4 regions of the Streptomyces sp. NBC_00328 genome follow, and region 1 is predicted to be linked to each of the others. Evidence: riboswitches for the same ligand, from Rfam matches in the RefSeq annotation. Region 1 holds a riboswitch; each other region holds the start of a gene.
What was found. Region 1 has a riboswitch for cyclic di-AMP ahead of OG485_RS08850 (C40 family peptidase). Riboswitches for the same ligand answer to the same signal wherever they lie in the genome.

Region 1 (7,772 bases):
GTGCGATCCGCACCCTGCGCCGTCGTGCGATCCGCACCCGTCCTGCGCGTGCGATCCGCAGCCGCCGCCCGACGGCGCGCGGTGCTCCGGCAGCGTCACCTCGCCCGCGTTCTCCACCTCGAAGCCGGCGTCCGCGATCATCTCCAGGTCGGCCTTGCCCGCCTGGCCCTCGCTGGTGAGGTAGTCACCGAGGAAGATCGAGTTGGCGAGGTGCAGGGCCAGCGGCTGGAGCGTGCGCAGATGCACCTCGCGGCCGCCCGCGATCCGGACCTCGACGTCCGGGCACACGAAGCGGACCATCGCGAGGATCCGCAGACAGCGCTGCGGGGTGAGGTTCCACTCCTTGGCGAGCGGGGTTCCCTCGAACGGGATCAGGAAATTCACCGGAACGGAGTCGGGGTCGAGCTCGCGCAGCGCGTACACGACGTCGACGAGGTCCTCGTCCGACTCGCCCATGCCCGCGATCAGACCCGAGCAGGCGGACAGCCCGGCCGCGTGCGCCTTCTGGACGGTGTCCACCCGGTCGGCGTACGTGTGGGTGGTCGTGATCTCCCCGTACGTCCCCTCGGACGTGTTCAGGTTGTGGTTGTAGGCGTCCGCGCCCGCCGCGCGCAGCCGCTCGGCCTGGCCGTCGGAGAGCAGGCCGAGGCACGCGCACACCTCGACGTTCTCGTTCTGGTCCTTGATCGCCTTGATCGTGTCGGAGACCCGGTCCACGTCACGGTCCGTCGGGCCGCGCCCGCTGGCCACCAGGCAGACCCGCTTGGCGCCACCGGCCAGTCCGGCCGCCGCGGCCCGGGAGGCCTCGTCGGGCTTGAGCCAGCTGTACTTGAGGATGCCGGCCGTGGAGCCCAGACGCTGCGAGCAGTACGAGCAGTCCTCCGGGCACAGGCCCGACTTCAGGTTGACGAGATAGTTCAGTTTCACCCGTCGCCCGAACCAGTGACGGCGCACCTTGCCGGCCGCGGCCACCACGTCGAGTACGTCGTCGTCGGAGGTGGCCAGTACGGCCAGCGCCTCGTCGCGGGTCGGCAGCTCGCGCCGAAGCCCCTTGTCCACCAGCGTGTTCAGCAGGTCCATGAGGTCCGATCCTGGCCTATGCGACCGCTTCCGGCCAAGGAGAGTTTGCACAACAGAGATGGTTCGACGTGTGGGTATTGCCACATCATGGGCCCGCGGAGCGACCGCTAGGGTCTGTGCACTGCCTACAAATCACCGCCACCGCGCATGCGGCGAGACCCGGAGGACACATGGCGTTCGGCTGGATCGACGAGCAGGCCGAGGCGCGCCGCAGGGCCGGACTCGTACGAACGCTGCGCCCGCGTCCCGCGGACTCGCCGCTCCTCGACCTCGCGAGCAACGACTACCTCGGGCTCGCCCGCCACCCGGAGGTCACCGAGGGCGCGGCCGCGGCCGCGCGCCGGTGGGGCGGCGGCGCGACGGGCTCCCGGCTCGTCACCGGCACCACCGAACTCCACGGCGAGCTGGAACGCGAACTGGCCGACTTCTGCGGCTTCGAGTCCGCGCTCGTCCTGTCCTCGGGCTACGCGGCCAACCTCGCGGCCGTCACCGCGCTCGCGCCGCACGGCTCGCTGGTCGTCTCCGACGCCGGCAACCACGCCTCCCTGATCGACGGCTGCCGGCTCGCCCGCGGCACCACACAGGTGGTCTCCCACGTGGACCCCGACGCCGTGCGCAAGGCGCTCGGCACCCACGACGGACCCGCGGTCACGGTCTCCGACACGGTCTTCTCGGTGGACGGCGACGCGGCCCCGCTCGCCGAACTCGCCCTGGCCTGCCGGGAGTACGGCGCCGGACTCATCGTCGACGACGCGCACGGGCTCGGTGTCCTGGGCCGCGGCGGCAGGGGTGCTCCGCACGCCGCGGGGCTCGCGGGGGACCCGGACGTCGTCGTGACCGTCACGCTCTCCAAGTCGCTCGGGAGCCAGGGCGGCGCCGTCCTCGGCCCGGCGGCCGTCATCGACCATCTGATCAACGCGGCGCGCACCTTCATCTTCGACACGGGCCTGGCGCCCGCGGCGGCGGGCGCGGCGCTGGCGGCGCTGCGGCTGCTGCGCCGTGAACCGGAGCGGGCGGCGCGGGCGCGCGCGGTGGCCAGGGCACTGCACACGCGGCTGACGGCGGAGGGCCTCTCCGCGGTGCGACCGGACGCCGCGGTCGTCTCCGTGCGGGCACCGTCCCCCGAACGGGCGGTGCGATGGGCGGCCGACTGCCGCGAGGCGGGCCTCGCTGTCGGCTGTTTCCGTCCCCCGTCGGTGCCCGACGGCGTTTCGCGACTGCGGCTGACGGCCCGCGCGGACCTCTCCGAGGAGCAGATCGAGCACGCGGTGGACGTGATCAGCCGGAACCGGTGAACCGGTGGAGCGATCGGCCGGTGGTCCGCCGGAGCGGCCGGCCGGTGATCTGTCGGAGCGGTGATCCGTGCGGGGTCAGTCCAGCCTGGTGATGAACCCCTTCCAGACGTCCGGGGTGAACAGCAGGGCGGGTCCCGCCGTGTTCTTGGAATCGCGCACCGCGACCATTCCGGACCAGGGTCCGGTGCTCGGGCGTGCCGTCTCGACGCAGTTGTTCATCCCGGTACTGCGGCTGCTGCGCAGCCATCGCACAGGGTGCAGTGAAGTGCTGGAAGGTACGTACCGAGGCATTGCTGACATGACGTGCCTCCTTACGCGCCGTCACCTATCACGGCGATGTAGTCCAACGAGTCCTCGGGCGAAAGGGCGTGGAACTGAAGGGTGTTGAAGGCCTCGGTGTAGGCCTGGAGGTCTTCTTTCCGTTCGAGATAGAGGCTACTCGTCAAGTGGTCGAGAACAACCACATCCAGATCGGTTGTGTTCGGAAATGAGAAAATAACGAAAGGCCCGGTAACTCCGATGTGTGCCCCGGCGGCGAACGGCAGTACCTGGAGCCGTACTTGGGGCAGGGCGGCGGCCTCCCGCAGCCGCCGCAGTTGGCTCGCCATGACGTCGGGGCCGCCGACCTCCCGCCGCAACACCGCCTCGTCCAGGACGGCGGACAGCTCCAGCGGCGGGTTCGAGCGCAGGACGTCCTGCCGGGCCAGGCGCACCTCGACCAGGGCGTCGAGCTTGCTCTCCTCCAGACCGTCCACGGCGGCCCGCGTGACCGCGCGGGCGTACTCCGGCGTCTGCAGCAGTCCGGGTACGACAGAGGTCTCCAGGGTGCGCATGGCGCTGGCGCCCGACTCCAGGCTGATGAAGTCGCGGTAGGCGGGCGGAAGCACACCGCGGTACGCGTGCCACCAGTGGTGGCGCCCGTTGCCCTCGGATCCGGCCAATACGACGAGAAGTTCACGCAGTTCGGGATCATCGACGCCGTACGCGTGCAACAGGCGCTCCACATCGGCCGGTTTCACCCCGCTGGTGCCGGTTTCGATGCGGCTCACCTTCGACTGGTGCCAGCCGAGCAGGCGGGCCGCCTCACCGCTCGTGAGGCCCGTACCCGCGCGGAGCGCGCGCAGTTCGGCACCGAGCTTGCGGCGGCGCACCGCGGGACCGTGCTGCATGACTGTTCTCCTTACTCCTTCCAAGTCGCCCGAATATGCTCTGCCGACGCAGAGTTCACCGCATCGAGCGACAGATATATGCATTAGTCGGTGGATCGCACCCGCGACCGGCCCGGTAATGGCAGTCTGGCGCAAGCACCAGTCCGGGACCGTACTCGAACCATCCGCTCGGTGTCGGGCTCCGGTCCCGTGGGAAAGGGACGAACGTCGCCATGGCAGACCATCAGGAAGCATCCGTCACCCTGCCGAGCGAACCGGTCTCGGTTTCCGTGGCCCGTAAATTCGTCGCCGAAGTGCTGTCCGAATGGGGCCTGCCGGGCGACTGCGAAGTCGCCGAGACCGTCCGTCTGATCGTGTCCGAACTGGCCACCAACGCCGTCCAGCACACGTTCGGGCAGTCACCCACCTTCACGGTCGGCGTGCGCCTCGACCGGGAGGAGCGTCTGCGTATCGGTGTCACCGACAGCCATCCGCGTTTTCCGAAGCGGCTGCCCGCGGCCGTCCAGCAGGACAACGGCCGCGGCATGGTGATCATCCGCTGGCTGGCCGCCGAGTGCGGCGGCAGGCTCACCGTCGTGCCGACCCGGGAGGGCGGCAAGACGGTCTCCATCGAACTCCCGTGGACGGTCCCCGTCCAGCCGGTGCCGGCGGGGTGGCCGGAAGAGCCCTAGGGTCCGATCCAGACGGCAGACCCCAGGGGGATCCCGGGATCGACGCAGACCTGACGGAGTCGTACCAGGAGTCGCACTAGAGGATGTTGTCCCGACGCCCCCGGGTCTCCGGCCGGCCGGAGAGCCGGTGCCTTCCGGCTCGTCCGAACGCCCCGCGCAGCAGGGCGCGGAACGCGTCGGCAGCGGGGACCGTGACATCCGCCCGGTGGACGACCGAGATCGTGCGGCGCAGGTCTCCCGGCTCCAGCAGCCGGGCGCTCACCGGCGTCGCCGCGGTCGCCGCCACCATCTCGGGCACGACCGCGACCCCGAGCCCGGCACTGACCAGCGCGCACACCAGGGCGTACACCGGTGTCTCGACGAGCACCGCCGGTGTGGCCCCCGCCCGGGCGAGCGCGGCCTCCACACCCTGCCGGGGAGGGTGGTGCGGGGCCATGCTGATCAGCGGCTGTCCGGCGAGCTCGGTGAGCGGCAGCCGTGCCGTACCGTCCGCGAGGAGGTGGCCGGGAGCGGTCACCAGCACCAGCTCCTCGACGAGGAGCGGCTCGACGCCCACGGACGACGGGACCGGTACCGGCGCGGCGGGCCGGTAGGTGTGCGTGAGGGCCAGGTCCACCTCGCCGGCCGCGACCGCCGCGATCCCGAGCGGGGGCTCGTAGTCGGCGACCGCGAGCGCCACGTCCGGGTGGGCCCGGCGAAAGGCGCTGAGTACCGGCGGGAGCAGATGGGTGCCCGCCGTCTGGAAGGTGCCGAGCCGCAGCGTGCCGCCCGACAGTCCCGTCAGACCGGCCAGTTCGTGCCGGGCCAGCTCCATCTCGTCGAGGACCCGGCGGGCCCGTACGACCAGCAGTTCACCCGCGTCGGTGAGCCGCGTTCCGCGGTGGGAGCGCACCAGCAGCGTCGCCCCCGCCTCCCGCTCCAGCTTCGCCACCTGCTGGGACAGCGCCGGCGGGGTGTATCCGAGGCGCTCGGCGGCCCGGGTGATCGACCCCGCCTCGGCGACCGCCACCAGCGCCGCGAGCCGTGTCGGGTCGTACATCGCGGCCTCCCGGGACCGGTGGCACGCCGCCCGGCCTAAACGATTGCTTAAGGCCCGCCCAGGATATTCGACATACCTGCTGAAGGCCCGCTCCGGGCAGCCTGGACGCATGGACGCACAGCTCATCGCCTTCACAGGTGTCGCCGCGGGGATGGTCGCCATGCCGGGCGCGGACTTCACCGTCGTCGTACGCAACGCACTCGTCTCGCGCCGTGCCGGGGTCGCCTGCGCCCTCGGCATCGCGGGCGGCCTGCTCGTCCACACCGCGCTCGCCGTCGCCGGGGTCGCCGCGGTCCTCACCGCCGTGCCCACGCTGTTCCGGACGCTCCAGCTGCTCGGCGGCGGCTATGTGCTGTACCTGGGCCTGCGCACGCTCCACTCGCTGTACCGTCCGCGCGGCGCGGCGGCTGACGGACCGGCGGGCGAGGGGGCAGTGACCGAGGGGGCGGGCCCGCGTCCGCTGCGGCAGGGGTTCGTCACCAACGTGCTCAACCCGAAGGCGCCCGTCACCTTCCTGAGCCTGCTGCCGCAGTTCGTGCCCGCGGGCAGCGCGGTGGTGCCGCGGACGCTGGTGCTCGCGCTGATCGTGGTCGTCCTGGCCCTGGTGTGGTTCCCGGCGGTCGCGCTGCTGGTCGACCGGCTCGGACGGTGGCTGCGCGGGCCGCGTGCCGCGCGCGCCGTGGCGGGGGCCACCGGCGGCGCTCTCACCGTTCTGGGCGTCGTCCTGGTGCTGGAGCCGCTGAGGAGCTGAGAGGGCGTCGGGCGGCCCGTGGAGGGCCCGCTCCGGGGCGGCGGCACGCGCCGCCGCCCCGGGCGAAAGGTCAGCCGACCCTGCCGTACCAGACGCTTCTCGTCCAGATCTTCTGGAGCTTCACCACTTCCCCGGTCTTCGGAGAGTGCCAGATCTTCCCCTTCCCGGCGTAGATACCGACGTGGTACACGTTCCGGCCGGAGTGGAAGAACACGAGGTCACCGGCCTTGCGGTGTGAGGCCGAGACGTGGTGCGTCTTGTTGTACTGGGCCGCGGCCGTACGAGGCAGCTTCTTGCCCGCCTTCTTGTACGAGTAGAGCGTGAGCCCGGAGCAGTCGAAGCGGTGAGGTCCCGTGGCGCCCCACTGGTAGGGGGAGCCGTGCTTCGATGCCGCGACGTGGAGTGCCCTCGTCGCAAGAGTGGCCGCCTCGGCGTCCGGCGCGGCGCCGGGTACCACGAGGCTGCCGCCCACCGCGGCAAGGGTGAGGGCCGAGGCCGTACCGGCCCGGGTCCACAGCGACGGGACACGATTGAGCGCAGTCATGCGCAACCCTTCGTCAGCCGCCTGTGAAGGATGACCTGTCGGATTCGGGCTGGCGAAGTTGCCCGGCCGCTGTTGCGGCTTCACCCCAAGGACCGCCCGGAACTGTTCCGGCGGCCCGTCTAGCTGGGTCCTCCACTCCTGCCGATCCACTTCTGTCGACCGGGCATCCGGGCGGCGGCAGGACTCGGCGTCCGCCCGGACCGCCCCGCCGCTGTGGCGGGGGCTTGTCGTCGGAAGGGATCTTCACTCATGGGAGTAGGAAAATCCGAGCGGAACCGGTGTTTTGTGGGCTTACTCACCACTCACCCGTTCGAGTGAACACCCCTCCGTTCGAGCACGTGTTGGGGACGTGGATGAGGCCCGCACCTGCGACGACGGGCCTCATCCGGCCTTCGGACGCCGCGTGTTGCGCAACTCGGAGGGGTCGTAGAAAGGTTGGGCGAATACGCCAACGGGGGGTACACCATCCGGTCCGTTTGAGTCGCGGTCCGGACGTCGGCGGCCACGGCGCGTACCGGCCTTCCGGTGCGGGTCCGTCAACTGCCGGACTCGGGCGGCAAGGTGACCCGGTTCGCCCGCCGCTCCCCGTCGAGCACCCGCAGGGCCTGGGCCAGCGTCGGGGCGTGCACCTCGCTCTCGCCCCGCTGGTGCATCAGCGTGAGAGCGTCCCGCAGGGCCGCCGCCTTGCCGACCAGTGCCTGAGCCGCCCTCAGGCCGCGATAGGTGTCTCCGGGACGGGACGGGTTGATACGGCCGACCAGGTCGACCACGTCGAGATAGCGGTCGATCAGCTCGGCCTCGGCGCGGGTCAGCGCGGGCAGCGGGGGGAGGTCCGGGATCATCGGCCGCTCACCTCGCGCCGGGCGTCTCGTGCGAGGCCCTGCGGCTCGGGACGATCCGGTCGATCAGCCCGTAGGCCAGTGCCGCCGGAGCGTCGAAGATCTTGTCCCGCTCGATGTCCGCGGCGACCCGCTCCGGGCTCCGCCCCGTATGCCGTACGAGCATGTCCTCGAGGATCTCGCGGGTGCGCAGCAACTCCCCGGCCCGGATGACCAGGTCGCTCGTCTGTCCCTGGACCGGCTCCGGGACCGACGGCTGGTGCAGGAGGACGCGCGCTCCCGGCAGGGCGAGCCGCTTGCCCGGGGTGCCGCCGGCCAGCAGGACGGCCGCAGACGACGCCGCCTGGCCGAGGCAGACCGTCTCCACGTCGCAGGTGACGAACC
Region 2 (7,772 bases), 3.7 Mb from region 1:
GAGCTGGACCAGGAGCCGGAGCCCGAGGACTGGATGTAGCCCGCCCGAGGCAGAGGACCGGGAACGGGGGCGACGCCCCGCCGACCCCATCGTCCCTGCCGGGCCAGCCGCGCCAGCCGGGCCCGCCGGGCACGGTGGCCAGGATCCTGGCCACCGTGACACGGACTCGTTCCCGCCGGAAGACCTCCGCGGGACCCTCGGCCGAGGCGCCTCCGGCCTCTGTCGGACCTCTGCCGAGGTATCCCGAAGGTATCCCCGAAGGCTTCTGCCGGAGCCTCCTGAAGGGGCCTGCCCAGGAGAGTCCTACTGGGAGACGGCCGGTGTGATGCGGCCCCGGACCTCGCCGAGGCCCACCCGGGTCCCGCCCGGACCGGGGGCCCAGGCCGTCATGGTGACCTCGTCGCCGTCCTCGAGGAACGTGCGCTTGCCGTCGGGGAGTTCGAGGGCGTCGCGCCCGTTCCAGGTGAGTTCGAGCAGCGAGCCGCGCTCGCCCTCGGAGGGGCCGCTGACGGTTCCGGAACCGTACAGATCGCCGGTGCGCAGGGAGGCGCCGTTGACCGTCATGTGGGCCAGTTGCTGGGCGGCCGTCCAGTACATGGTGGAGAAGGGGGGTTCCGAGACGACGTGGCCGTTGATGGCCACGGAGATCCGGAGGTCGTAGCCGCCCGGTTCCTCGGAGGCGTCGTCGAGATAGGGGAGGAGGGGGTGCGTGCGGACGGGCGGGGCCACCAGGGCGTCGTCGAGGGCGTCCAGCGGGGTGATCCACGCCGACACGGACGTGGCGAAGGACTTGCCGAGGAAGGGGCCGAGCGGGACGTACTCCCAGGCCTGGACGTCGCGCGCCGACCAGTCGTTGAGCAGGCAGAGGCCGAAGACATGGTCGCGGTAGTCGCCCAGGGGCACCGGACGGCCCTGTTCCGAGGGGGTGCCGACCACGAAGCCGACCTCCGCCTCGATGTCCAGGCGGACCGAGGGGCCGAAGACCGGGGCGGCGTCCGCGGGGGCCTTGCGCTGGCCCGACGGGCGGACGACATCCGTGCCGGACACCACGACCGTGCCGGAGCGGCCGTGATAGCCGATCGGCAGGTGCTTCCAGTTCGGGGTGAGGGAGTCGGCGGCATCGGGACGGAAGATCTGGCCGACGTTCCGGGCGTGGTTCTCGGAGGCGTAGAAGTCGACGTAGTCCGCGACGGTGAAGGGGAGGTGCAGCGTCACGTCGGTGAGCGGGTGGAAATGGGGAGCGAGGGTCTCCCGGTGGGCCGGGACGGTCACCCAGGCCGTCAGCGCGCGCCGGACGTCGGACCAGGCGGTGCGGCCCGCGGCGAGCAGCGGGTCGAGGGTCGGCTGCGCGAGCAGCCCGGCGTAAGGGGAGCCGAGGGAGCGGGCCGCCGCGCCCGCGTCGAGCACGTGGTCGCCGAGCCGTACGCCGACGCGTCGCTCGGGGTCGCCGGCCGGGTCGGTCAGGGAGAACACGCCGTACGGCAGGTTGTGCGGGCCGAAGGGGTCGCCCTCGGGGACATCGAAGGGGGGCATCGGTTGGTGCCTCGCTTTCGGATTCGTACTCGCCATGTGATCCATGCGTTCCACGCGTTTCATGTGGTCGGGCACACGTTACGGGGGAGTGTCCCCGCTGCGGCAGGGCCTAAAGGGTTTGCAATGTCCGTATTGGTCCCGCGCGGAGCCGGAGGTCGCTGGGCGGCGGGTGCGCCGAAGCCGGGTGACGGGTGCCGCTTCTCGGTTCCGTGGCCGCGCTTCACGGACCTGCTCGCGGCTGCCCGAGGCTGCCCGCGGCTGTCTCGTACGCTTCCGTGGCGCACTTCCCAAGGCGGGAGGAGTTCGTCTCTGCCCGGCCCAACGGGCTTGTCCGTGAACGGACTTGCCGATGTCCGGCCCCGGTGGCCGGCGTGGTGCGGTACGGCGGCCGAGGTGGCCTGTCGGCGAGTTGGCCTTTGTCCAGGGGGTGTTGGGGAAATGTGGTCGGTCGTGTGCGGGAAAGTCGGTGTGGACGGAAGTGGAGCGTGGGTGATCCGAAGCGGTCGCAACGCGCTTACCACCGTGCGGTGAACGGCGTTGCTGACGGGATACCGGACGTCGTCCGGTTCAGGCCGGGCCGATGAGTCGTTCGATCCGTATTCTTCGGATCATGGCCGCTCCGACTGCATATTCACTCATCGCCACTGACCTGGACGGAACGCTGCTGCGCGGCGACGACACACTCTCCGACCGGTCACGTGCCGCGTTGGCGAAGGTGACCCGGGCAGGTGCCCGGCATCTCGTGGTCACGGGCCGACCCGCACCACGCGTGCGACCGCTTCTCGACGAACTCGGCGGCGAGGGACTGGCGGTGTGCGGGCAGGGGGCGCAGCTGTACGACGCCGGCGCGGACCGCATGCTGTGGTCGGTGACCCTGGACAGGGAACTGGCGGAGACGGCGCTCGGCAAGATCGAGGCGGAGGTCGGGCTGCTGTACGCGGCGGTCGACCAGGACGGCGTGGACGGGCTGACGCTCATCGAGCCGGGCTATGTCATGCCGCATCCGACCCTGCCCGCGGTGCGGGTGCCGCGCCGGGACGACCTCTGGGCGGAGCCGATCAGCAAGGTGTTGCTCCGTCACCCCTCCTTGTCCGACGACGAGTTGGCGTCGGCGGCACGGGGAGTGGTCGGTTCGCTGGCGACGGTCACCATGTCCGGACCCGGCACCGTCGAACTCCAGCCATGCGGGGTGACCAAGGCGACGGGCCTGGCTCTCGCCGCGGCGCACCTCGGGCTCACGCCGGACGCGACGCTCGCCTTCGGTGACATGCCCAATGACATCCCGATGTTCGACTGGGCGGCCCGAGGTGTGGCGATGGCCAACGCCCATCCGGAACTGAAGGCGGTGGCCGACGAAATCACCCTGTCGAACGAGGACGACGGGATCGCGGTCGTGCTGGAGCGCCTCTTCGGCTTCTAGTGCCGCGACAGGCAACGTTCGCCCCGTCGCGACTCCCGGCACGCACTCTCGCCGCACCGGCCGAAAGCCCAAGTACATCCAGTACGAGGACTTCCGGCCGGCACGCCGAGAGCACGCACCGGGCGCCGCTCCTTGACGGGCAAACGTTGCCTGCCGCGGCACTAGCGGCGCAGGCGCCCCAGCCTGGCGCGCCCGCAAACGCACACCCGCCGACACGCCCGCCCGGCGCACCCACGAACGCACACCCGCCGACACATTCGGAGCGCACCCGCCCGCCGTGCCCACGGACGCGCACCCGCCGCCGCGCCCGCGGACGCACACCGGCCGACGGGACCGCAACGCACCCGCCGACGGGCCGGGAAGGCGCCGTCGGCGGGTGCGGAGGAAGACGGGGTGCGGGGTGCGATCAGTAGGCGCCGTTGACGTTGTCCATCGAGCCGTACTTGTCGGCCGCGTAGTTGCAGGCCGCGGTGATGTTGGCGACCGGGTCGTAGATGTTCCACGACGTGCCGGCCACGTGGTACGCCTGGAACGTGGGGTCGATCACCTGGAGCAGGCCCTTGGAGGGGATGCCCGCGGCGGCGTTGGAGTCCCAGTTGTTGATGGCGTTGGGGTTGCCGGAGGACTCGCGCATCACGTTGCGGTGGATGCCGTCGTAGCTGCCCGGGATGCCGGCCTTGGCCATGACGTCCAGGGATTCCTTGATCCAGCCGTCGAGGTTGTTGGAGTACGTCTTGGCGGCGGCCTGGGTGACGGTGGTCGACTTGGCGACGGCGGCGGTCGCCTTCGCCGTGGTGCGGACGGTCGTCGACTTCAGCGTCTTCGTGCCCACGGTCAGCTTCAGGCCCGGACGGAGGTGGGCGGGGTTGTCACCGATGACCGCGCGGTTCGCCGCGTACAGCTTCTTCCAGCCGCCGCTCTTGGGGTACTTCTGCGCCACCTTGGAGAGCGTGTCGCCGGCGACCACCTTGTAGGTGACGAGCTGCACGTTGGGGATCACCGCGGTGTGGGCGGCCTGCGGGGCCTGCGCCGGGGTGGCGGCGCTGGCGCCGGTCGCGCTCACGAGCGGGAGGGCGAGGGCGATGCCGCCCGTTCCGGCGGCGATCATGCCCCGGGTGATGACGTTGGTCTTCATGCGGCGGTGCTTGCCTCGTACGGGCATGACGAATTTCCTCTCCGACGCCTGCGAGGTGAGCTGTCGGGTTCGGGCGGGAGATGCCCGGCCGCGCTGTGGGCGCGGCTTCACCCCAAGCCGGTCCGGTGTGCCCGGATCGGCGGCTTACCTGTGGTTCCCCCGCTCCTGCCGTGCGTGGGTCGATGGGTTGCCGGGCGGCGGCAGGATTCGGCGATCCGCCCGGGGTCGACCAGAACGTATGCGAGAGCACATGTCCGAAACAAGATGAGATTTGACCGCGAAGATCGCTTTCTCCTGGTTAATGCACGGGTAAAAAGTCCGATTGCGCCGGAATTAGATCCTCAACTTGCCTTTGGCAAACGGGTTGGGTCGCGAAGGGCGCGCGGCGGGAGTCCGGTTCGCCGGTGACCCAACTCACGAGACCAAAGAGCATCAAGGCGGCATGAGGGGTAATTCGGGCATCGTCCTTGCGGTGGAAGCCGCCGCCGAGCCCTTCGCGGGGTACCGAGAGGCCCCTGGCGCGGCGGGAATTGTGGCGCGGGACACATCGGGGAACGTGGCCGCCCGGTGGCGGGCGCGCCTCCCGCACGCGAGCCGAAGCCGCCCGGACGCAAGCCGAAGCCGCCCGGACGTGGACCGAAGCCGCCCCGACGCGGTTCCGAACCCGGGCCGGTGCGCGGTGAAGTGCGCCTCGCGCCACCGGTGTTCGGCGCGAGAGTGTCCTGCCGCCGTCCGGGGCGCGGCGATACGCCGGGGCCCGCGCCATGAGCGCGTCGCGCCGGCCCGGGCCTGGGGCGCGTGTGGATGCGCAGCGGTCCGAGGGAGTGAACTCCCGTGCCGGCGGGCCCAGTCAGCCGGCTGTGCGCGGGATGCGCTTCTCCCAGGTTCGATGGAAGACGACCTCGTCGCCGTCCTTGCAGACGAGTTCGTCGGTCGTGACGAAGTCCTGTGCGTCGCAGGTGATGGCGGAGACCGTCTCGACGCGGGCGTCCCACGGCAGGTCCGGGCGGTGCAGTCGGATCGACCAGGCCGAGTGGGCGCGGGCGGACAGCGGGTCCGAGGTGTCGATCGTGTACGTCTCCCGGGCCTCCTCCGTGCATTCGAGGCCGTCGGGGTACACGCGGGTACCGCCGCGCCCCGGGTCCACCTCAAGACGCCAGGTCTCCGCGGCCACGTCGCGCAGGACCAGGCGTCGGGGGCGGGGCTCGTCCAGGGTCGCCGAGACGGTCACGCCGAGGGGTGCGAACTGCTCCGGTTCCTCGAAGGCGACCGAGGGGTCCGACTCCGTTGCCCGTACCGGGAGTTCCAGGACGCTGCCGATCGGCTCCAGGGTGAAGCCCTCCTCCGAGCCCGGCTGGGGCCAGATCCAGGGCCAGTACGCGGAGGAGACGCCCAGCCGGATCCGGTGGCCCGCCGGGAACGCGTAGCCGATGGCGGTCAGGTCGAACACCACGTTCTCCGTGGTACCCGGTTCCCAGGGAACCGCCCGGTCGGGGCCCCGGCGCGCCGAGAGGTTCAGGGTGCCCCGGGTGACGAGCGTCGACGCTCCGTCCGGGGCCACGTCGCACAGCCGGGCGATCACCTGGCCCCTGGGTGACGCGGACGTCAGCCGCAGATTGACCCGGGGCCGGCCCAGTACCCAGGTCTCCTCAGGCACCTCGAACTCGAAGCAGGCCGAGCGGGCGTCCTCCTCCCGTTGGTCCGGCGGCAGGTCGGCGTCGTCGCCGGAAGGGAACAGCCGGCCCGCGTCGACCCCCGTGTGCTGCGGGGAGCGCACCGGCAGCGGGGCGCCCTGGAGCGCGTACGCGACCGGGGTCACCGAGGGCGAGGGCCAGGCCGGGTCACCCACCCAGCGGCCGGGGATCCGCGCGTACACCGTCGCCGGAGGGTGCGCGTCCATCACGTACGAGCGCAGAAGGGGGACGGAGAGCGCGTCCGTCTCCTCGTCCCTGAGCCAGTGGTCCCACCAGCGCAGCGTCTCCTGGAGGAAGCCGATCGCCGGTCCGGGCGGCAGGCCCCGGTCCGGGTACTGGCGGGACCAGGGGCCGATGAGACCTCGTACGCGATCAGGCGGCAGGTTCCGCACCAGGCGCAGCACCGTGTCGCGATGCGGATCGTGCCAGCCGCCGACCGCGAGGACCGCGGCGCGGATGGCCCCGTACTCCTCGCGGAGGCTGTCGTGGCGCCAGTACGCGTCCCTGGTCTGGTGTGCCAGCCAGGTGGGCGCGGCGGGGCGGATCGCCTCCAGCCGTTTCTCCCACATGCTCCGCCACATGCCCTCGCCCACGTGCGCGGGGTCCGGCGGGCGGGCGGCGAAGGCGAGCAGTCGGGCCGACCGGGCGTGCGTGTCGACGGCGAGGACGGAACCTCCCGCATGGTGCACGTCGTTGTCATAGAGGTCGTCGGTCGAGCAGACCGTGACGATCGCCTTGAGCGGCTCGGGCGCGCGGGCCGCGGTCCGGAGGGAGTCGAAGCCGCCCCACGCGATCCCGAACATGCCGACCCGGCCGGTGCACCAGGGCCGGGCCGCCAGCCAGGAGACCACCTCCACCCCGTCGTCCGGCTCGTTCCCCGTGTCCTCGTCCCCCGGCACTCCCTCCGAATTGCCGTGGCCGCGTACGTCCACGCGGACGGAGGCGTAGCCGTGCCCGGCGTACCACGGATGGCGCTGCTGGTCGCGCGGGGCCGTCCAGTCGGTCAGGCGGTACGGGAGGTACTCCAGGAGCGCCGGTACGGGCTCCTCGGTCAGCGGCCGCCAGATCCGGGCGTACAGACGGGTGCCGTCCGAGAGAGGGATGAGGACGTCCTCGTGAGTGGTCTCGTAAGGGAAGGACGTACGGATGTGCATGAGCGCCACCCCAGAGGACGTAATGCCGGTCATTTCATCGCAAGTCATCGCAAGTCGGTTCACATCATCTGATCATGAACATACAGTCGGTGGTGGGGTGGTGCCCGTGAGCCGGGGTACCCGCCGTTGGGGCACGCAGGTGCTTCCCGTGTGCCTTCCGGGTGTACTCGCGCCCACCACCTGGCGGAGCGAAGTGGACCGGGGGACGGTGGGCGCTCGTGGTGATCGAAACGTGACCGGATACGCTGACTTGAGTGATGGCAGCGACACATCGACAAACCGTGTCATCGACCAAATGATCGACCGAGTTCGCCATGTGATCGTCAGCAGACAGGAGAACCTCTCGTGACCGTCGTCGGGCCGTTCGGGCTGAGCGTGCGGGACCAGGCTCTCGAAGCCGATGTCCAGGCCGGATTGGCGGCTGTCGAGGAGGGTTTGCTCGAAGCCACCAAGAGCGAGGTCCCGTTCATCACGGAAGCCGCCCAGCACCTCGTGCGGGCCGGCGGCAAGCGGTTCAGGCCGCTGCTCGTGATGCTCGCCGCGCAGTTCGGCGACCCCTACGCGCCGGGTGTCGTGCCCTCGGCCGTGGTCGTCGAGCTGACCCACCTCGCCACGCTGTACCACGACGACGTGATGGACGAGGCCGAGGTCCGGCGCGGGGTGGACAGCGCCAACGTGCGCTGGGGCAACTCGCTGGCCGTCCTCACGGGTGACTTCCTCTTCGCCCGCGCCTCGTACATCCTGGCGGACCTCGGGCCCGAGGCCGTCCGGATCCAGGCCGAGGCGTTCGAGCGGCTGGTGACCGGGCAGATCCTGGAGACCGCGGGTCCGCGCGA
Region 3 (7,772 bases), 2.8 Mb from region 1:
TTCGACTTCGAGGTGACACCGGGCCGCACGGTCCTGCTGTTCGCCGGAATCCTGGTCCTGCACGGCCTCCTCAACACCTTCGGCGTGGGGATCGTCGCCCTCCTGAACAGCATCAGCGTCTGGTGGCACGTCATCGGCGTCGCCGTCATCGTCGGCGCGCTGACCTTCGTGCCGGACCACCACCAGTCGGCCGGCTTCGTGTTCACGGAGTTCGTGAACAACACGGGCTGGGGCAGCGGGGTCTACGTCGTCCTCATAGGACTCCTCATGGCCCAGTACACGTTCACCGGGTACGACGCCTCCGCCCATATGACGGAGGAGACCCACGACGCCTCCACGGCCGGCCCGAAGGGCATCGTGCGGTCCATCTGGACCTCGTGGATCGCCGGGTTCGTCCTGCTCCTCGGCTTCACCTTCGCCATCCAGTCGTACGACAAGGAGCTGGGCTCGGCGACCGGCGCGCCCCCGGCGCAGATCCTGCTGGACGCGCTCGGCGCGACCTCCGGGAAGCTCCTGCTGCTCGTCGTGATCGGCGCGCAGCTGTTCTGCGGCATGGCGTCGGTGACGGCCAACAGCCGCATGATCTACGCCTTTTCGCGGGACGGCGCCCTGCCGTTCTCCTCGGTGTGGCACACGGTGCATCCGCGCACCCGGACCCCCGTGGCGGCGGTCTGGCTGGCCGCGCTGGGCGCTCTGGTGCTCGGCCTGCCGTACCTCATCAACTACGCGGCCTACGCCGCCGTGACGTCGATCGCGGTGATCGGCCTCTACGTCGCGTACGTCATCCCGACGCTGCTGCGGGTGCGCAAGGGCGACGCCTTCGAGCGCGGGCCCTGGCACCTGGGCCGCTGGTCCCGACCCGTGGGGGTGATCGCGGTCGGCTGGGTGGCCGTCATCACGGTCCTGTTCATGCTGCCCCAGGTCTCCCCGGTCACCTGGGAGACGTTCAACTACGCCCCGATCGCCGTCCTGGCCGTCCTCGGCTTCGCCGCGGCCTGGTGGCTGGCCTCGGCCCGTCACTGGTTCCTCAACCCCGAGCATCACCGCACGATCGCCCGTGAGGCCGCCCGCAAGGGTGCACCCGAACCGGTCGATCCCTGACCTTGTGGGCCTTCGGCGTGGCCGGGGCACCGATACCCGATCGGAGTCCCGGCCGCGTCCCGCTATGCTCGGGGATGCGTCGGCGCGAGCCGGTGCGCCGTGTCGGTGTTTTCCCGGTGCGGGGACCCTTAGCTCAATTGGCAGAGCAGTGGACTTTTAATCCATTGGTTGTGGGTTCGAGTCCCACAGGGTCTACGGAAGAGCCCCCGGCTCAGAGCGATCTGAGCCGGGGGCTTGTTTCGTTCGAGGGCTGTCAGCCGGCCGTGAGTCCCGTGAGTTCCGTGCGCTCCGTGAGTTCCTGCAGCGGCAGCGTGTGCTGGGTCTGGAGGACCTTGGCGCGCAGGTAGCGGACGTTGTGGGCGGTGGTGAAGACGCCCGTCGGGACACGGTGGGAGACCGTGATGCCGAGCTCGCGGAGCTGTTCGGCCTTGTCCGGGTTGTTGGAGAGCAGGTCCAGGGAGTCGATGCCGAGGGCCCGGAGCATCTGGGCGGCCGCCGTGTAGTCGCGGTCGTCCTCGGGCAGACCGAGGGCCGCGTTGGCGGCGTAGGTGTCCAGGCCCTGGTCCTGGAGGGCGTACGCGTCGAGCTTGTTGTAGAGGCCGATGCCGCGGCCCTCCTGGCGCAGGTACAGCAGGACGCCGCCGCGGTCCGCGATCTGTTCCACCGCCTCGCGCAGCTGGGGTCCGCAGTCGCAGCGGGCCGAGCCGAACACGTCGCCGGTCAGGCACTCGGAGTGCAGTCGCACCAGCGGGTTCGGGCCGGGCTCGCCGAGGACGACGGCCAGGTGTTCCTTGCCGTCGAGGAGGCCGTGGAAGGTCACGAGCTGGGCGTCGACGGAGTAGCCGTCGCCGAAGCGCAGGGGTACGCGGACGCGGGTGCGCACGGTGGCGGTGGGGTGGTCGCGCATGGGGTCTCTCCGTCCGGCGGGTTCGTACGGGACTGTGCTTCAGATTTGAAGCACAGCCACGGAACGAGACACTACATCTGCTTCAAACTTCAAGCAATGGGGTTCACGCCCCCCTCGACTGCATCGAGCGCCTCACGAGGAGCAGGAACGCCGCCGCCAGGGCAGATCTTCCCCGGACGAACCGGAGTTCCCGCCCTGGATCGCCCGGGTGATGGTTCCGCAGATCTCGTCCAGCTGCCGCACCTGCTCGGGGGTCAGATGGTCGAAGATCGCCGTCCGCACCGTCTCGACGTGCCCCGGTGCGACCCGCTCCAGGAGGGCCGTGCCCTCGTCGGTGAGGACGGCCATGTGCCCGCGCCTGTCGGTGGGGCAGCCCTCCCGGCGTACGGTGCCGTCCTTCTCCAGCCGGGTCACGGCGTATGTCAGACGGCTGCGGGTGATCTTCTGGGCCTCGGCGAGGTCGGTCATCCGCAGCCTCCGCTCCGGCGCCTCGGACAACTTGGCCAGGATGGAGTAGTAAAGGTGGGGCATCCCCGCCTCCGCCTGGAGCCGGCGGTCGATGGCGTCCTCCAGGAGGGAGCTCGCGGAGAGGTACGAGCGCCAGGCGTGCTGTTCGGCGGCGGTCAGCCAGCGGGTCGTCATGAGACCAGTCTAGGTATTGTTTAAAACTTGAACCACTGCGCTCGAACTCACCGCGCGCGTGCGACCGGAGGAAGCGTTCCGATGCCCCGTCCCTACGTCCTGCTGTCCGCCGCCGTCTCCCTCGACGGCTTCCTGGACGACACCGGCCCCGAGCGGCTGCTGCTCTCGGGCCCGGCCGACTTCGACCGGGTCGACGAGGTGCGGGCCTCCAGCGACGCGATCCTGGTGGGCGCCGGCACCCTGCGCACGGACAATCCGCGGCTCCTGGTCAACTCCGCCGAACGGCGTGCGGCCCGTGTCGCCGGCGGCCGTCCCGAATACCCCCTGAAGGTCACCGTCAGCGGTTCCGGTGAGCTCGACCCGGGGGCCCAGTTCTGGCACACGGGCGGCGAGAAGATCGTCTACACGACGGACGAGGGCGCGCTGCGGGCGTCCGCCCTGCTGAAGGGGATCGTCGGCGTGGACGTCGTCCCGACCGGACCCGCACTCGACTGGCGTGTGCTCCTGGAACACCTTCACGACGTACGGGGGGTGCGCCGCCTCATGGTCGAAGGGGGCGGCAAGGTCCACACCCAGCTCGTGCGCGAGGAACTCGCCGACGAGCTCCAGCTCGCCGTCGCCCCGCTCTTCGTCGGGCAGCCGGACGCGCCGCGGCTGTTCGGGACCGGGGAGTACCCCGTGGGCCGGATGCGGCTGGTGGAGACGCGGCCCGTCGGCGACGTCGTGCTCATCCGCTACGTCCCCACCGCGCCCGGCACCGGCTCGCTCGCCTCCGCCGCGGACCGGCGGTGGCTGGAGCTCGCCTGTGAGCTGGCGGAGCTGTGCCCGCCCTCGAAGACCGCCTTCAGCGTGGGCGCCGTCGTGGTCGCGGCCGACGGGACCGAGCTGGCCCGGGGCCACTCCCGCGAGGGCGGCGATCCCGTCGTGCACGCCGAGGAGGCCGCCCTCGCCAAGATCGACCCGGCCGATCCCCGGCTGGCCGCCGCCACCGTCTACAGCAGCCTGGAACCGTGCGCCCACCGTGCCTCCCGGCCCGCTCCGTGCGCCCGGCTCATCCTGGACGCCGGTGTGCGACGGGTCGTCACCGCCTGGCGCGAGCCCGACACGTTCGTCAGGGACGCCGACGGGAACGGGCTCCTCGCCGCCGCGGGCGCCCAGGTCGCCGTCCTGCCCGAGTACGCGGACCGCGCCAAGGCCCCCAACCGGCATCTGGCGGCCGGGTAGAAGCCGGAGAGGAGCCGGGGAGAAGCCGGGTGCCGGCGCCGCTGGAGGGGCGCGTTTAAACGGGTGTGCTTCGGGTCCCGCGGATGGCGTACACTGGTTTCAACGACGCGGGGTGGAGCAGCTCGGTAGCTCGCTGGGCTCATAACCCAGAGGTCGCAGGTTCAAATCCTGTCCCCGCTACTGAAGGCCAAGGGCCGGAACTCGGATTCACGAGTTCCGGCCCTTGGTGTTTGCCCCCACCGGTTCCGCCGGCCGCTCCGGGCTCCTTTCCGGCCTTCTTCCGGCTTCTTCCGCCTCCTTCCGCTGCCTTTCGGCCGCTTTCGCCTTCTTCCGGCCGTGGTTCCCCGGAGCCGGTCCCGGTTCGCGCGGTGCTTCGGGCCGGTCCAGGTCCGCTCCGGCAGGCGGTGTCCTCCCCCGGTCGGGCCACACCGGTCGCCCGCCGCCCCCGTACCGGGTCTTCTGGACGGGTGGCGGGGCAGCCGGCAGGTGAGTGGCGGACCGGACGGCCCCGTGACCGGGCCGACCGGCTGTCCCGCGGTGTCCGCGGGTCCGGGAGCGTCCCACCGCCCGGTCCGGCGGCGGGAGCGCAGCCGCGCGGGATCGTGTACGCACGCGCCTTCGTCCGGATCCTGCCCGTGCTGTTCGTCGCCGCCGGGGTCGTCTACGACTACCTCACCCCGTCGGAATTCACCGCGACCCCCCTGTTCGCGGCCGCGCCCCTGGTCGCCGCACCTCTCCATTCGCTGCGCGGAACCGTTCTCACCGGCGTCCTCGCCGTCGGCGCCGTGCTCATCACCCACTTTGTCCTCGGCATCGTCCTTCAGGTCGACGCGGTCACCGAGGTGGTCACCGTGGCGATGGCCGCGGTACTCGCCGTCCTCATCAACACGGTCGTCCGGCGCGGCGACGAACGGCTCGCCTCCGTCCGGGAGATCGCCGAGTTCGCGCAGCGTGCCGTGCTGCCCGAGCCCGAGGCGCGGATCGCCGGACTGGAGGTCGCGGCCCGGTACGAGGCAGCGCAGGAGGACGCGTTCATCGGCGGGGATCTGTACGCCGTGCAGGACTCCCCGCACGGTGTACGGCTGGTCGTCGGGGACGTACGGGGGAAGGGGATGACCGCGGTGGCCACCGTCGCGACGGTGGTCGGGGCGTTCCGGGAGGCGGCCGAGCAGGAGGCGACCCTGGAGGGCGTCGCGGAGCGCCTGGAGCGGGCGCTGACGCGCGCGGGCACCCGGCGCGACAGCGTCGACGCGGCCGAGGGGTTCACGACCGCGGTCCTCGCCGAGATCCCGCACGGCGAGGACGTCGTACGCGTCGTCAACCGCGGCCACCCGCCGCCCCTGTTGCTGCATCCCGACGGCACGCTCCGCACCCTCACCGCCGAGTCCTTCGCGCTGCCGCTCGGGATGAGTGAACTGGGAAGCCTGCCCGCCCCGACGGTGCGGGAGGGATTTCCGCGCGGGACGACGCTGCTGCTGCACACCGACGGACTGTCCGAGGCCCGTGACGCGCGGGGGGAGTTCTTCGACCCGGCCGCCTGGCTGGCCGGACGGGTCTTTCCCTGCCCCGACACGCTGCTGACCGCCCTCTTCGAGGCGGCCCGCCTGCACACGGGCGGCGCGCTGACGGACGACATGGCGCTGCTCGCCGTCCGGCGCCCGTGACGGGTGCTCGCCGAGGGGAGCCGCGCGTTGTCCGGGAGGTCTTTCACCCCCTGGGCGACGGCTTTTCCGGGCTCGGTCACGAGCGGTGACCGGGCGGTGCCCCTCCGCGTAGCATCTGACTTACCGTCAGGAAAACCCGTGTCGACACCATGCGGTCAACTCGCCCGTTTTTCATCGCTCATGACCCCAAAGTCCTGGCCAAGAGCCGTTAATGATCAGTCGGAACGGCTTGGAATTCGGTGCCTGGGTCTATTAACGTTCGATAACGCAGCGCGGTCGTCACAACCGTCACAAGAGGCGGCTCCGTGCGCGCACGCGCCGAATCCCGTAAGGGAACCGGGGAACCAACTCGTGGGGTGAATCGAGCGTATTCCGCCGTGGAAGCACGGTGGCCGTACGCGCGTAGGAGACCTTCCTGCTCCGAACCCGTCAGCTAACCCGGTAGGCGGCAAGGAAGGAAAGGAGTGCGCCAGGTGGCGTCCAACCGGCCCGCTCAGCCAACCTCGTTCGCGCCGAACGAAACACACACCTTCGGCTACGGCAAGGACGAGGGACCCTGGGAGGAGTGGAATCCCACCGCGGATTCCGTCGCTCCCGTCCGCGGCCGGCACCGCACGGGCAAGCAGCGCGGCGGAGGACTCGCCCGCAGCTCCACGGTTCTCGGCGTCGGCGTCATAGCCGCCGTCGGCGCGGGTGGTATCGCCAGCGCCGCTCCGGGCAAGCCGCCCGTCTCGATCTCGCTGCCCGACCTGTCGTCGGTCACCGATTCGGCCAAGGCCCTGATCTCGGACGGCGGATCCAGCACTCCCAAGGGCTCCACGACCCCGCTCACCAGCGCCGGTCTGACCACCGCCGACGAGGCCCAGGGCACCACCGACGCCGGTGAGGCACTGCGCGACCGCATCATGCAGCAGGCCCAGTCGCAGCAGAACCAGGCCGACACCGCCACGCAGCAGGCCGCCCAGACGGCCGCCGCGAAGAAGGCCGTCGACCTCGCCGCCAAGCAGCAGAACGAAGCCGAGGCCAAGGCCGACGCCGTGAAGGAGAAGGCGGAGGAGGCGGCCAAGGCGAAGGCCGAGCAGGAGCGCCTCGCCGAGCTCGCCAAGAGCTACTCGCTGCCGACGTCCTCGTACACGCTGACCTCGACCTTCGGCGAGGCCGGTGCCCTGTGGTCCTCCGGCTACCACACCGGACTCGACTTCGCGGCGCCCACCGGCACGCTCATCAAGGCGGTCCACAGCGGCACCATCACGGAGGCCGGCTGGGCCGGAGCGTACGGCTACCGCACGATCCTCACCCTCGACGACGGTACGGAGCTGTGGTTCTGCCACCAGTCGTCCATCAGCGTCAGCGTGGGCCAGAAGGTCGCCACCGGTGATGTCATCGGGCGCGTGGGTGCGACGGGCAATGTCACCGGGGCGCACCTGCACCTCGAAGTGCACCCCGGCGGCGCCGCCACCGGCATCGACCCGATGGCGTGGCTCCAGAGCAAGGGCCTCAACCCCTAACCCCTGATTTCCGATCTCCGGCAGCCCTGACGTCAACCCCCCCGACGTCAGGGCTGTCGGTCGTCCGGGCGCGGACGACGGCCCCCGGCCCAGGTGATTGCGGAATACATCCGTCCGGGACGGGTGTTGAGCCCGTACATGACTTCTCTTCGCAAGCTCGGTTCGTCCGACCTCGAGGTCTTCCCGCTCTCCCTCGGGGGCAACGTCTTCGGCTGGACGGCCGACGAGACCCGGTCCTTCGCCGTGCTCGACGCCTACGCGGCAGCCGGCGGCAACTTCCTCGACACGGCCGACTCCTACTCCGCCTGGATCGAGGGCAACGAGGGCGGCGAGTCCGAGACCATCATCGGCAAGTGGCTGAGGACCCGCGGCAACCGCGAGGACATCGTGGTCGCCACCAAGGTCAGCCAGCACCCCGCGTACCAGGGTCTGTCCGGTGCCAACATCAAGGCCGCGGCCGACGCGTCGCTGCGCCGCCTGGGCACCGACCACATCGACCTCTACTACACGCACTTCGACAAGCCGGACGTGCCGGTCGAAGAGATCATCGGTGCCCTCGACGAGCTGGTGACGGCCGGCAAGGTGCGGCACATAGCCGCCTCCAATATCTCTCCGGAGCGGCTGCGGGAGTCCCTGGAGTTCTCCGACCGCGAGGGCCTCGCGCGGTATGTCGCGCTCCAGCCGCACTACAACCTCGTCTCGCGCGACACCTACGAGGGCTCCCTG
Region 4 (7,772 bases), 1.1 Mb from region 1:
AGGATTCCCTCCCCCGCCAGCCACCGGGGCGGCCATCCGACGAACTCGGCGGGCCCCCACACCGTGCTCCGCATGTACGCCGTCAGGTCCGGCTCCCGGACGGGTGCAGGACGACGCCACCCGCGCATCCCTGGACCACCCCCGGCAACATTCCTCGTCGTTCGACGCCTCGTATCCTGCCGTCCGGAGCGGACCGCGGCCCTGCCTCGGTCCGGAACAGATGGCGTGGACACCGTTGCCGGGAGTCGGCAGCGAAGGTCCGGTCGGGCCCCCGGGAGCGAGGCGATTCAGGCATCCTGGTGACGGAGTGTCAATTGTGCTGATTCCGGGTGCGGCCGGCTTCGTCAGCCCTCGGTGACAGGGTTCTGCCGGGGTGGTACCGCCGAGGCTCGCGCCAGCAGGACGCGTCCGCTGAGGCCGGCCAGCAGGAGCCCGGCCACCATGGACACGAGGCAGAGAGCGGGACCCGAGGACCAGTCGACGGCGGCGGCGCGGCAGGCCAGCACGACGGTCACGGCGACGGCGGTCCCGGGCAGGGCGATCAGCGCCGGGCCGGTGCGGCCGAGGTCGTCCTCGGCGAGCGCGCCGAGGACGCCGACGCCGAGGGCCAATGCCCAGACGCCGAGCGCCTGCGCGTCGGGGCGGTCGACGCTCCACGGCACGAAGTCGGCCCAGAAGCCGGGCCGGACGAGCAGACCCGTGCCGATACCGAGCCACGCCGAACCGAGCACGGCCAGCGCCGGTTTCGACCAGCCGGGCAGCGGCGCACCGCGCGGGCCGAGCGGACGGCCGGGGGTGAGGTACTGCAGGACCAGCGCGATCAGGGCGCACACGCACAGGGCGCCGAGCACGAAGAGCCAGCCGAGGCTGAACAGCACCGGGACGATGGAGCCGCCCCGGGCGATGTACAACCGCCCCGCGTTGAGCAGGCTCACCGTGAACAGCCCGCCCAGCACCACGGCCAGCGGGTGGACGAGCGAGCGGGCCTCGTGCCAGGTGCGAACCCGGTTCAGCGCGAACAGGCCGGGCGCCGTGCCGAGCATGGCCGCGCCGATCAGCCCTGGCGTCAGCGACTCGGTGGAGCGCCACGCGCCGAAGACGTGTCCGGTGAGGGCCACGGCCGCCAGCAGGCCGCCGACGAGGACACCGACCACGGCGACCGCGGTGGCCAGCATCGCCACTCCGGCGGTCAGCGGCCTTCCGCCCGCCGCGAGGGGCCTCGGCTGCCCGGAGACGTCGTCGGTCCGGGGCGGGTCGGATGCGTTCGGCATGGGGATTCCGTTTCCGGACGTAGGGCGCGACGGAGTGGACGCGTCGGGGGCGAGGAGGGGTTACGAGACCGGTGCGGAGAGGCGGGTGACCGAACCGGGGGCGGGCGCGGCCCTCTTGAGGACCTCCCGTGCGTACATGACGCGCACGCTCACCATCAGGGTCGCCGTGAACGCCATCACGCCGCAGCCGATCGCCGCCCCCGCGGCCAGCGCCGTGAGCCCGTCGAGCCCCAGCGACCGTTCGAAGAGCGGAGCGGCCCCGACCGACAGCACCGGCGCCAGGCACAGGGCCACCCAGTGCAGACGCCACTCCTCGCGCGCCCAGAGGCGGCCCTCCCGGCCGGCCCGCCTCGCGCGCAGGGCCATCACCGCGTACGTGACGGCGTACGGCAGGAGATAGGCGAGCAGGAGCCGCCTCCCCCGCGTCCCGTGGTCCAGCGAGGCGCGCGCGATCCAGGTCAGCGCGGCCGCTCCGGCCAGGTGCGCGAGGGCCAGGACGGGCACAGGGGCCCACGACCCGGACACCCCCGCGACGTTCGCGCGCCGGTCGAGGGAACGCGAGGCGATCAGGGCGCCGAGGGCGACGACGGAGCCCAGGTGCATGGTGGCCAGCTGGTTGATCTCGGCCATGGACAGTCCCGGCAGGATCAGCGGCAGGCCACCCCACTCGAAGCGGAGCAGCGGGGCGGTCAGCAGGAAGCCGTAGCACAGCAGCATCCAGCGCTGGTGCAGGTCGGGGAAGCCCCCGACGGCGGCGAGCACTCCGAAGGTCACGCTCATCACGGTGCCCACCAGGATGGTCGCGAGCACGATCCAGAAGGCGGCGCCGCTGAAGGCGTCCTCGGGGGCCGTGCGCGCCAGGTACATCCCGGCGCCCGCCATCGAGGCGTACACGGTCACCGCGAAGACCACCCCGAGCCCCCGGTGCAGCCGCGTGCGCCGCCGTACGGCGGTGAGCACCTGCGCGGGGCCCAGCAGCATCAGCACACCACCGAGCACCGAGTGCACGATCATCGGCACGAGGCTGTGGCGGTACGGCCCGATCCGGGTGGCCAGCGCGTCGGCCACGTAGCGCGGCGAGACCACGTGGGCCAGGATCCACTCACCGAACGCCGGTGCGCCGGGGTGCGCGTACGGCCACAGCTCGGTCATCGCGATCGGCGCGTAGCCCACGCACACGGCGGACACGGCGATGACGGCGAGGCGGCGCCAGGTGGTGCCCGTGGGACGGCGCACGACGACTCCCTGCTCGTGGCCGCGACCCGGCCATCGATAGTCTCGTTTGGACTATCGAGACGGTAGGGCCGTCCACCGCCGGGGTCAACGGTCTGTCGTGTCCTCGTCCCGGCGCTGCACCCATTGCCAGAAGTCGATCATCATCCGCTCGTACCGGATTCCGAACTCCAGCGCGTCCCGTTGCCCGCCCGTCAGCAATTCCCCGACGGTCTCGGCGAGTTCCTCGTACTCGCCCAGGGTCCGGAGGTGCTCACCGAGCTGTACCGGACCGAGCACGGCGGGCTCGCCACCGAACCACAGCTTGAGGATGCCGCGCTCACGAGCCTCCACCGGGACGAACGCGGGGTCGTCGAGCCAGCCCCGCAGGGCCGCCCTGCCCTGCTCCGTCAGCGTCAGCACCTTGCGGTTGCGGCCGCTCTCCTGCCGCACCTGGGACAGCATCCCGGCGTCGAGGAGACGGTCGCACTGCGCGTACACCTGCGCGTGCGGCACCGACCAGAAGGGGGCGACCGTCCGCGCCGCCTCCCCTTTCACGTCGTACGCGCTGGCCTCGCCCAGCTTGTCGATGATGCCGAGGACGAGATACGAGGCGGTGGTCAACCGAGCGTCAGCCATGGGGCGACCGTATCGCCACACGATCACCGGGCGGCAGGCACCGCCGGGCCCGCTCACCGCACCGCCGGCTCCGCCCGACGCGAAGAAGATCCGGGTGCCCGGCACAATGCGGGGTATACGGGCGATCACACAACCGACCCCACTTCAGGCCCACGCGCCGGCCGCACTAGGAGCTCCTGTGACCACCTACGTCATCACCGTTCCCGGGACGTTCGTCCACGGCCTGTCGGACGCCTCCCGTGCCGACGTGGAGCGCAGGCTTCGCCCCCAGGACCCGCAGAACACGGACCTGGGCGAGAGCGAGGAACTGAGCCTGCTGACCGTCGACGAGGACAACAGGTTCTCCGTCCGGCTCGAGGTCGAGGCGGCGGACCGGAGAAGCGCCGAGGCCGAAGCCGTGCGGCTCGTCTCCGGCGCCCTCCTGGACAGCGGCCTGTCCCCGGACGACGCCCCGCTGGGGCCTGCCGCCGTCACGGGGATCGACAGCGAGTTCTGACGGCGCGCCGCCGCGCCCGTGCTCGCGGACGACGGCACTTCACGAGCGGCCGGTGCACCCCGAACGGCGGTACGCCCCTGAGCCGGGCCGCAGGTCAGACCGGACGTACGACGCTGTGGACGGCCGCCTGTCCGGCGTATTCGACCGACTCCTCGGTGATCCGTGCTCCGGGACTCGGAGCGTGGACCATCATGCCGTCACCCACGTAGAGGCCGACGTGACTCACATTGGCGTGGAAGAAGACCAGGTCACCCGGCTGCATGGCACCGAGGGCGACCGCCGGGCCGACCTGTGCCTGATCCTGCGTCGCACGGGGGAGCATGACCCCGGCGCTCTTCCAGGACGCCTGCGTGAGCCCGGAGGGGTCGTACGAACCGGGTCCGGACGCTCCCCACACGCAGGGTCTGCCGATCTGGGCGCGGGCGAAGGCGACCGCCTCCGCGGCCCTGCTGTCGGGTCCGACGACCGGCGGGGCGGCGGGCGCGACGAGACTGTCGATACTGAACCCGGGGTTCGTGTCGACGGCTCCGGGAGCGGCGGGCCAGGCCTGCTGCTGGCCGGCCGGCCGCAGCGACTGCCGCCAGGCGTCGTCGGCCGGCGGGGGCGGCGGCTGGTTCGCCGGAGGCGCGGGGGCCGGCTGATACGCGACGGGACCCGGTGCCGGCTCGTACACCGGAGGCTGAGGCACCGGCTCGCTCACCGGGGGCATCGGAGCCGGCTGGTACGAGCTGGGAGGGGCCGCCGTCTCGTACGCGAGGGGCAGGAGCACCGACGTGTACTCGGAGGGCGGGGGCGGCGGCTCGTACCCGAGGGGCAGGAGGACCGACTTGTACTCGCCGGTCGGAGGCGCCGCCTCGTACGCCCGGGGCATGGAGCCCGTGTCGAAGACCGTGGGCATGGGCGCCGGCTGGGGTGCCGCGGGCTGGGGCGTGGGCTCGTACGGGGCGGGCTGGGGCGCCGGCTGGAACACGGGTGTCTGACCGACCGACGGGAACGTGCCGGTCGGGCCGGCTGCCGGGAACGACCCCGTCTGACCGACCGACGGAAACGAACCGGTCTGACCGACCGACGGAAACGAACCGGTCTGACCGACCGACGGGAAGGAACCCGTCTGACCAACCGACGGGAAGGAACCCGTCTGACCAACCGACGGGAAGGACGGGAGCCGGGGTTCCTCCACCGGCCGGTACTCGATCGCCGGGGCCTGCGCGACGGGCATGCTCTGCCGTGCCGCGTTCCGTGCCATCAGCTCCTGTGCGGCGGCGAGCTTGCGCCGGGCGGTCTGCTTCTTGACGTGCGGCGAGGACTTCTGTGGGGCGGCCTCCGGAGCGGACCCCGCGGGAAGCGCCGCACGGCCCACGGCCTCGGCTCCCGGCGCCGGGGCGCGACCGGCCGTCGTCCCGGCCACCGGACCCGCGGTCAGCTCCAGGACGGGGCGCGCGGCCGGCTCCGAAGCCGGGCCGGCGGTCAGCTCGCGCATCGGTGCCGCTGTCAACTCGGCGACGGGCCGGACGATCTGCTCCAGCTGATACACCGTCGGAAGTTCCCCCGCGGACCCCTTGGGGCCTTTCGCGCCCTCCCTCGGACGGGCACTCTCGCCGCCGCGCTCCGGCTGCCTGTCGGCCGGAAGGGTGGCCGGAGCCGAGGGTCCGTACCGGGAGCGTGCCCCGTCGTACAACTGCCGCATCAGGTCTTCCTGGGCGGGATCGGAACCCCCGCCCCCCTGACCGGAGCCCCGTCGGCCCGGCCTGCGGGTGGAGTTCGCCGAGGCGCGGGTCCCGTTGAATTTACCGGTGGCGAGCTCCGCCTGGTCGTAGAGGGACGAGAGCCGTCGGGCGACTTCTTCGCCGCTGGGCGGGGTGCGTTCCGGCGCCATGGAGTGGTGCTCCTTCCGTCGTCCGCCTACCGGGTTAGCTGTCGGGTTCGGGCGGACGATTCCGGAAGGTATGCCCTACGGCCCCTACCCCGTAAGGCAGTTGGCCGATTCACCCCAAGTTCGGTGGGTCCCCGGCTCCAGCTGCCACGAGGACAGGCAGGATTCGGCGGAGGCCGCGCCGCCCGGCGAGCTTCGCCGGAGGGAGTCGGGCGGCCCGGTCGCCAACTTAGCCATGTTGTGCACCCGATGTGAAGATCCACGTCCCAGATGTCCGATACATTTTCGTGACCTTCATCGCATCACCTCGCAGCGCGACGGTGAGGACACGGGCCGTGCTCGAAAAAGCCGCTGAGCAAGGATGTTGGGCGCTCGGGGCCCGATGACCGTCCCGGCCCCACCCCGAACCCCCCGCCCGGCCGGACCGCCCCGCTCCACCCCGACGGCCGGCCGACCGCACGGGGCCGGGTCGTCCAGGTCCGCCGGTCACCCGCCCAGCCGCCCCGGATGTGTCGAAAGCGTGCACAGAACTGACGTTCCCTGGCATGTCGTTCGACATCGACGGCACCCATCGGTCACACCTTGATCAGTTCTGGCCGAGCTGGCCGGATGACCACTGCGGCCACGTGCCGGCCGTACCGTCGAGGCACGTCAGACCACGAGAGCGAGTCGAGGATCCCCACGTGCACGATGCGCCGATCTATGCCCAACTGATCTCCGAACGCGGCGACATACCGACGCTCGTGCGAAGCGAGGCCCGTCGGCTGCAACGCGACTTCGAGTGGATCCTCAGCTGGGATCCGTCGACGGGCGCCCCGCTTCCCGCGTCCACCGCACGGCCGTCGTCCGGCGCCCGACGCCCCTTCTCCCCCACCCCGGACCCCGACGACCGGCTCGACACACGCGGCCCCTGACGGCCGGCCGAACGCGACCGGAGGCCGAGGACGGGCCGGACACATCTGGCGGCAACGACCGCCGAACGCCAACCGGTGACCGGCTGCTAGAGGACGCCGGGTTCGCCACCCGGCCGTTCGGCGGGGAGCGGGTCGAGCCCAGCGCCGATCCGGGTCACCAGATCGGCGACCGTCGCACCGGTGGCTCTGTGCCAGGTCCCCGCGCGCCGGAGCATGGCGTGGTCACCGCCCTCGACCCGCACGGCGTTCGCGGAGGATCCCGCCTCCGCGGCCCGGCGGACGAGGGCGAACGACTCCGCGGGGTCGGTGACCCGGTCCCGGTCGCCGTGCAGCACGATCACGCGTTTGCCCCGGAGGTGGGCCACCGGCTCACCCTCCGGGCACCAAGGCGCCAGCGCCACCACGGCCCGGACCTGGGGCACGGCCGCGGCCCGCAGGGCCGCGCGCCCGCCCATCGAATGGCCCACGAGCACGACCGGCACCTCCCCCACCAGAGCGGCGAGTTCATCCAGTGCCCGCAGAACGTCGGCGACGGGGTCGGCGTCCACGCCGTTCCACCCCCGGTAGCGGTAGCGCACCTGCCCGACGAACGCGTTCCCGTCCGGCAGGGCCCGCGTCACGGAGCGCACGAACGGCCGCATCCGGGCGCGTGCCACATTCCACGGCCGCAACGGGTCCTTGCTGTCGACGGTTCCACCGTGAAGGATCAGTACGGCGGCACGCGCGGGACCCGCGTCCGGGCGGACGACGTGACACGGACGCAGCGCCACGGGGGCGCCGCTCGCCCGGGACCGGGACACATCATCGGCGGACATCCGCGCAGAGCCTCGCATGACACCTCTCCACCTCGCGACGTTCCCGCACGCCTCGCACTGGACCGGGAGGAGGGATCATCTCACCGGCCACCGGTCGCCGACCACCTACCACCCGTAGCCGACCAAGCCGTGGGCTCAGTTCGTGGGCTCAGCCCGTGTCCTCGGGCCGCGCGCGGTAACCGTCGCGCCACTCCTGGTAGAAGCGCCAGAGGCGTGCCGCCTGTGGGCAGCGTCCCGACTCCCGTCGGCACCTGCGGCAGTCGCCGACGTGACTGATGTAGGCGGTCTCGGGGGCGTCCCGCCCCGGCTCCGGATTCGGCATGGCCCTCGGCACCTGTCGGTGCGACGCGCACCGGCGCGGCGTCGCTTCTGATGCCGTGCTTCCGCGCCGAGGGGCTCGGCGGATGCACCTGCCGAGGATTCCCGTGCCCGGCCCGCGGATCCCAGTGGCCGGCGGGCGGCTTCCGTGCTCCCGCCGACGGCCGCCCGGTTCCCGTCTCAGTCCACGAGGTCGGCGCCGTACTCCTCCGTCGCGGGAAAGGGCCTGCCGAC

Region 2: another riboswitch for cyclic di-AMP. It lies ahead of OG485_RS25275 (transglycosylase SLT domain-containing protein); the one in region 1 lies ahead of OG485_RS08850 (C40 family peptidase).
Region 3: another riboswitch for cyclic di-AMP. It lies ahead of OG485_RS21275 (M23 family metallopeptidase); the one in region 1 lies ahead of OG485_RS08850 (C40 family peptidase).
Region 4: another riboswitch for cyclic di-AMP. It lies ahead of OG485_RS04065 (NlpC/P60 family protein); the one in region 1 lies ahead of OG485_RS08850 (C40 family peptidase).

The regions. Positions count from the first base shown of each region.
Region 1 covers NZ_CP108013.1:2,043,366-2,051,137, reverse strand. Annotated here, with positions in the region: gene bioB (biotin synthase BioB) at 1-1,080, opposite strand, end outside; gene OG485_RS08880 (8-amino-7-oxononanoate synthase) at 1,251-2,375, shown strand; gene OG485_RS08875 (DUF397 domain-containing protein) at 2,451-2,675, opposite strand; gene OG485_RS08870 (helix-turn-helix domain-containing protein) at 2,687-3,544, opposite strand; gene OG485_RS08865 (ATP-binding protein) at 3,757-4,215, shown strand; gene OG485_RS08860 (LysR family transcriptional regulator) at 4,292-5,254, opposite strand; gene OG485_RS08855 (LysE family translocator) at 5,364-6,005, shown strand; gene OG485_RS08850 (C40 family peptidase) at 6,076-6,549, opposite strand; cyclic di-AMP (ydaO/yuaA leader) riboswitch at 6,553-6,725, opposite strand; gene OG485_RS08845 (hypothetical protein) at 7,086-7,391, opposite strand; gene OG485_RS08840 (ATP-dependent Clp protease proteolytic subunit) at 7,399-7,772, opposite strand, start outside.
Region 2 covers NZ_CP108013.1:5,752,265-5,760,036, forward strand. Annotated here, with positions in the region: gene recQ (DNA helicase RecQ) at 1-39, shown strand, start outside; gene fahA (fumarylacetoacetase) at 304-1,533, opposite strand; gene OG485_RS25270 (HAD family hydrolase) at 2,144-2,953, shown strand; gene OG485_RS25275 (transglycosylase SLT domain-containing protein) at 3,360-4,115, opposite strand; cyclic di-AMP (ydaO/yuaA leader) riboswitch at 4,119-4,279, opposite strand; gene OG485_RS25280 (CocE/NonD family hydrolase) at 4,939-6,936, opposite strand; gene OG485_RS25285 (polyprenyl synthetase family protein) at 7,282-7,772, shown strand, end outside.
Region 3 covers NZ_CP108013.1:4,872,193-4,879,964, reverse strand. Annotated here, with positions in the region: gene OG485_RS21310 (amino acid permease) at 1-1,101, shown strand, start outside; tRNA gene OG485_RS21305 (tRNA-Lys) at 1,224-1,296, shown strand; gene OG485_RS21300 (GTP cyclohydrolase II) at 1,355-2,008, opposite strand; gene OG485_RS21295 (MarR family winged helix-turn-helix transcriptional regulator) at 2,141-2,650, opposite strand; gene OG485_RS21290 (dihydrofolate reductase family protein) at 2,732-3,874, shown strand; tRNA gene OG485_RS21285 (tRNA-Met) at 3,981-4,054, shown strand; gene OG485_RS21280 (PP2C family protein-serine/threonine phosphatase) at 4,477-5,538, shown strand; cyclic di-AMP (ydaO/yuaA leader) riboswitch at 5,845-6,001, shown strand; gene OG485_RS21275 (M23 family metallopeptidase) at 6,012-7,046, shown strand; gene OG485_RS21270 (aldo/keto reductase) at 7,185-7,772, shown strand, end outside.
Region 4 covers NZ_CP108013.1:960,444-968,215, forward strand. Annotated here, with positions in the region: gene OG485_RS04040 (hypothetical protein) at 1-128, opposite strand, end outside; gene OG485_RS04045 (hypothetical protein) at 345-1,271, opposite strand; gene OG485_RS04050 (DUF2306 domain-containing protein) at 1,332-2,507, opposite strand; gene OG485_RS04055 (PadR family transcriptional regulator) at 2,592-3,122, opposite strand; gene OG485_RS04060 (hypothetical protein) at 3,301-3,618, shown strand; gene OG485_RS04065 (NlpC/P60 family protein) at 3,713-5,494, opposite strand; cyclic di-AMP (ydaO/yuaA leader) riboswitch at 5,502-5,673, opposite strand; gene OG485_RS04070 (hypothetical protein) at 6,175-6,405, shown strand; gene OG485_RS04075 (alpha/beta fold hydrolase) at 6,492-7,238, opposite strand; gene OG485_RS04080 (hypothetical protein) at 7,369-7,542, opposite strand; gene OG485_RS04085 (beta-glucanase) at 7,719-7,772, opposite strand, start outside.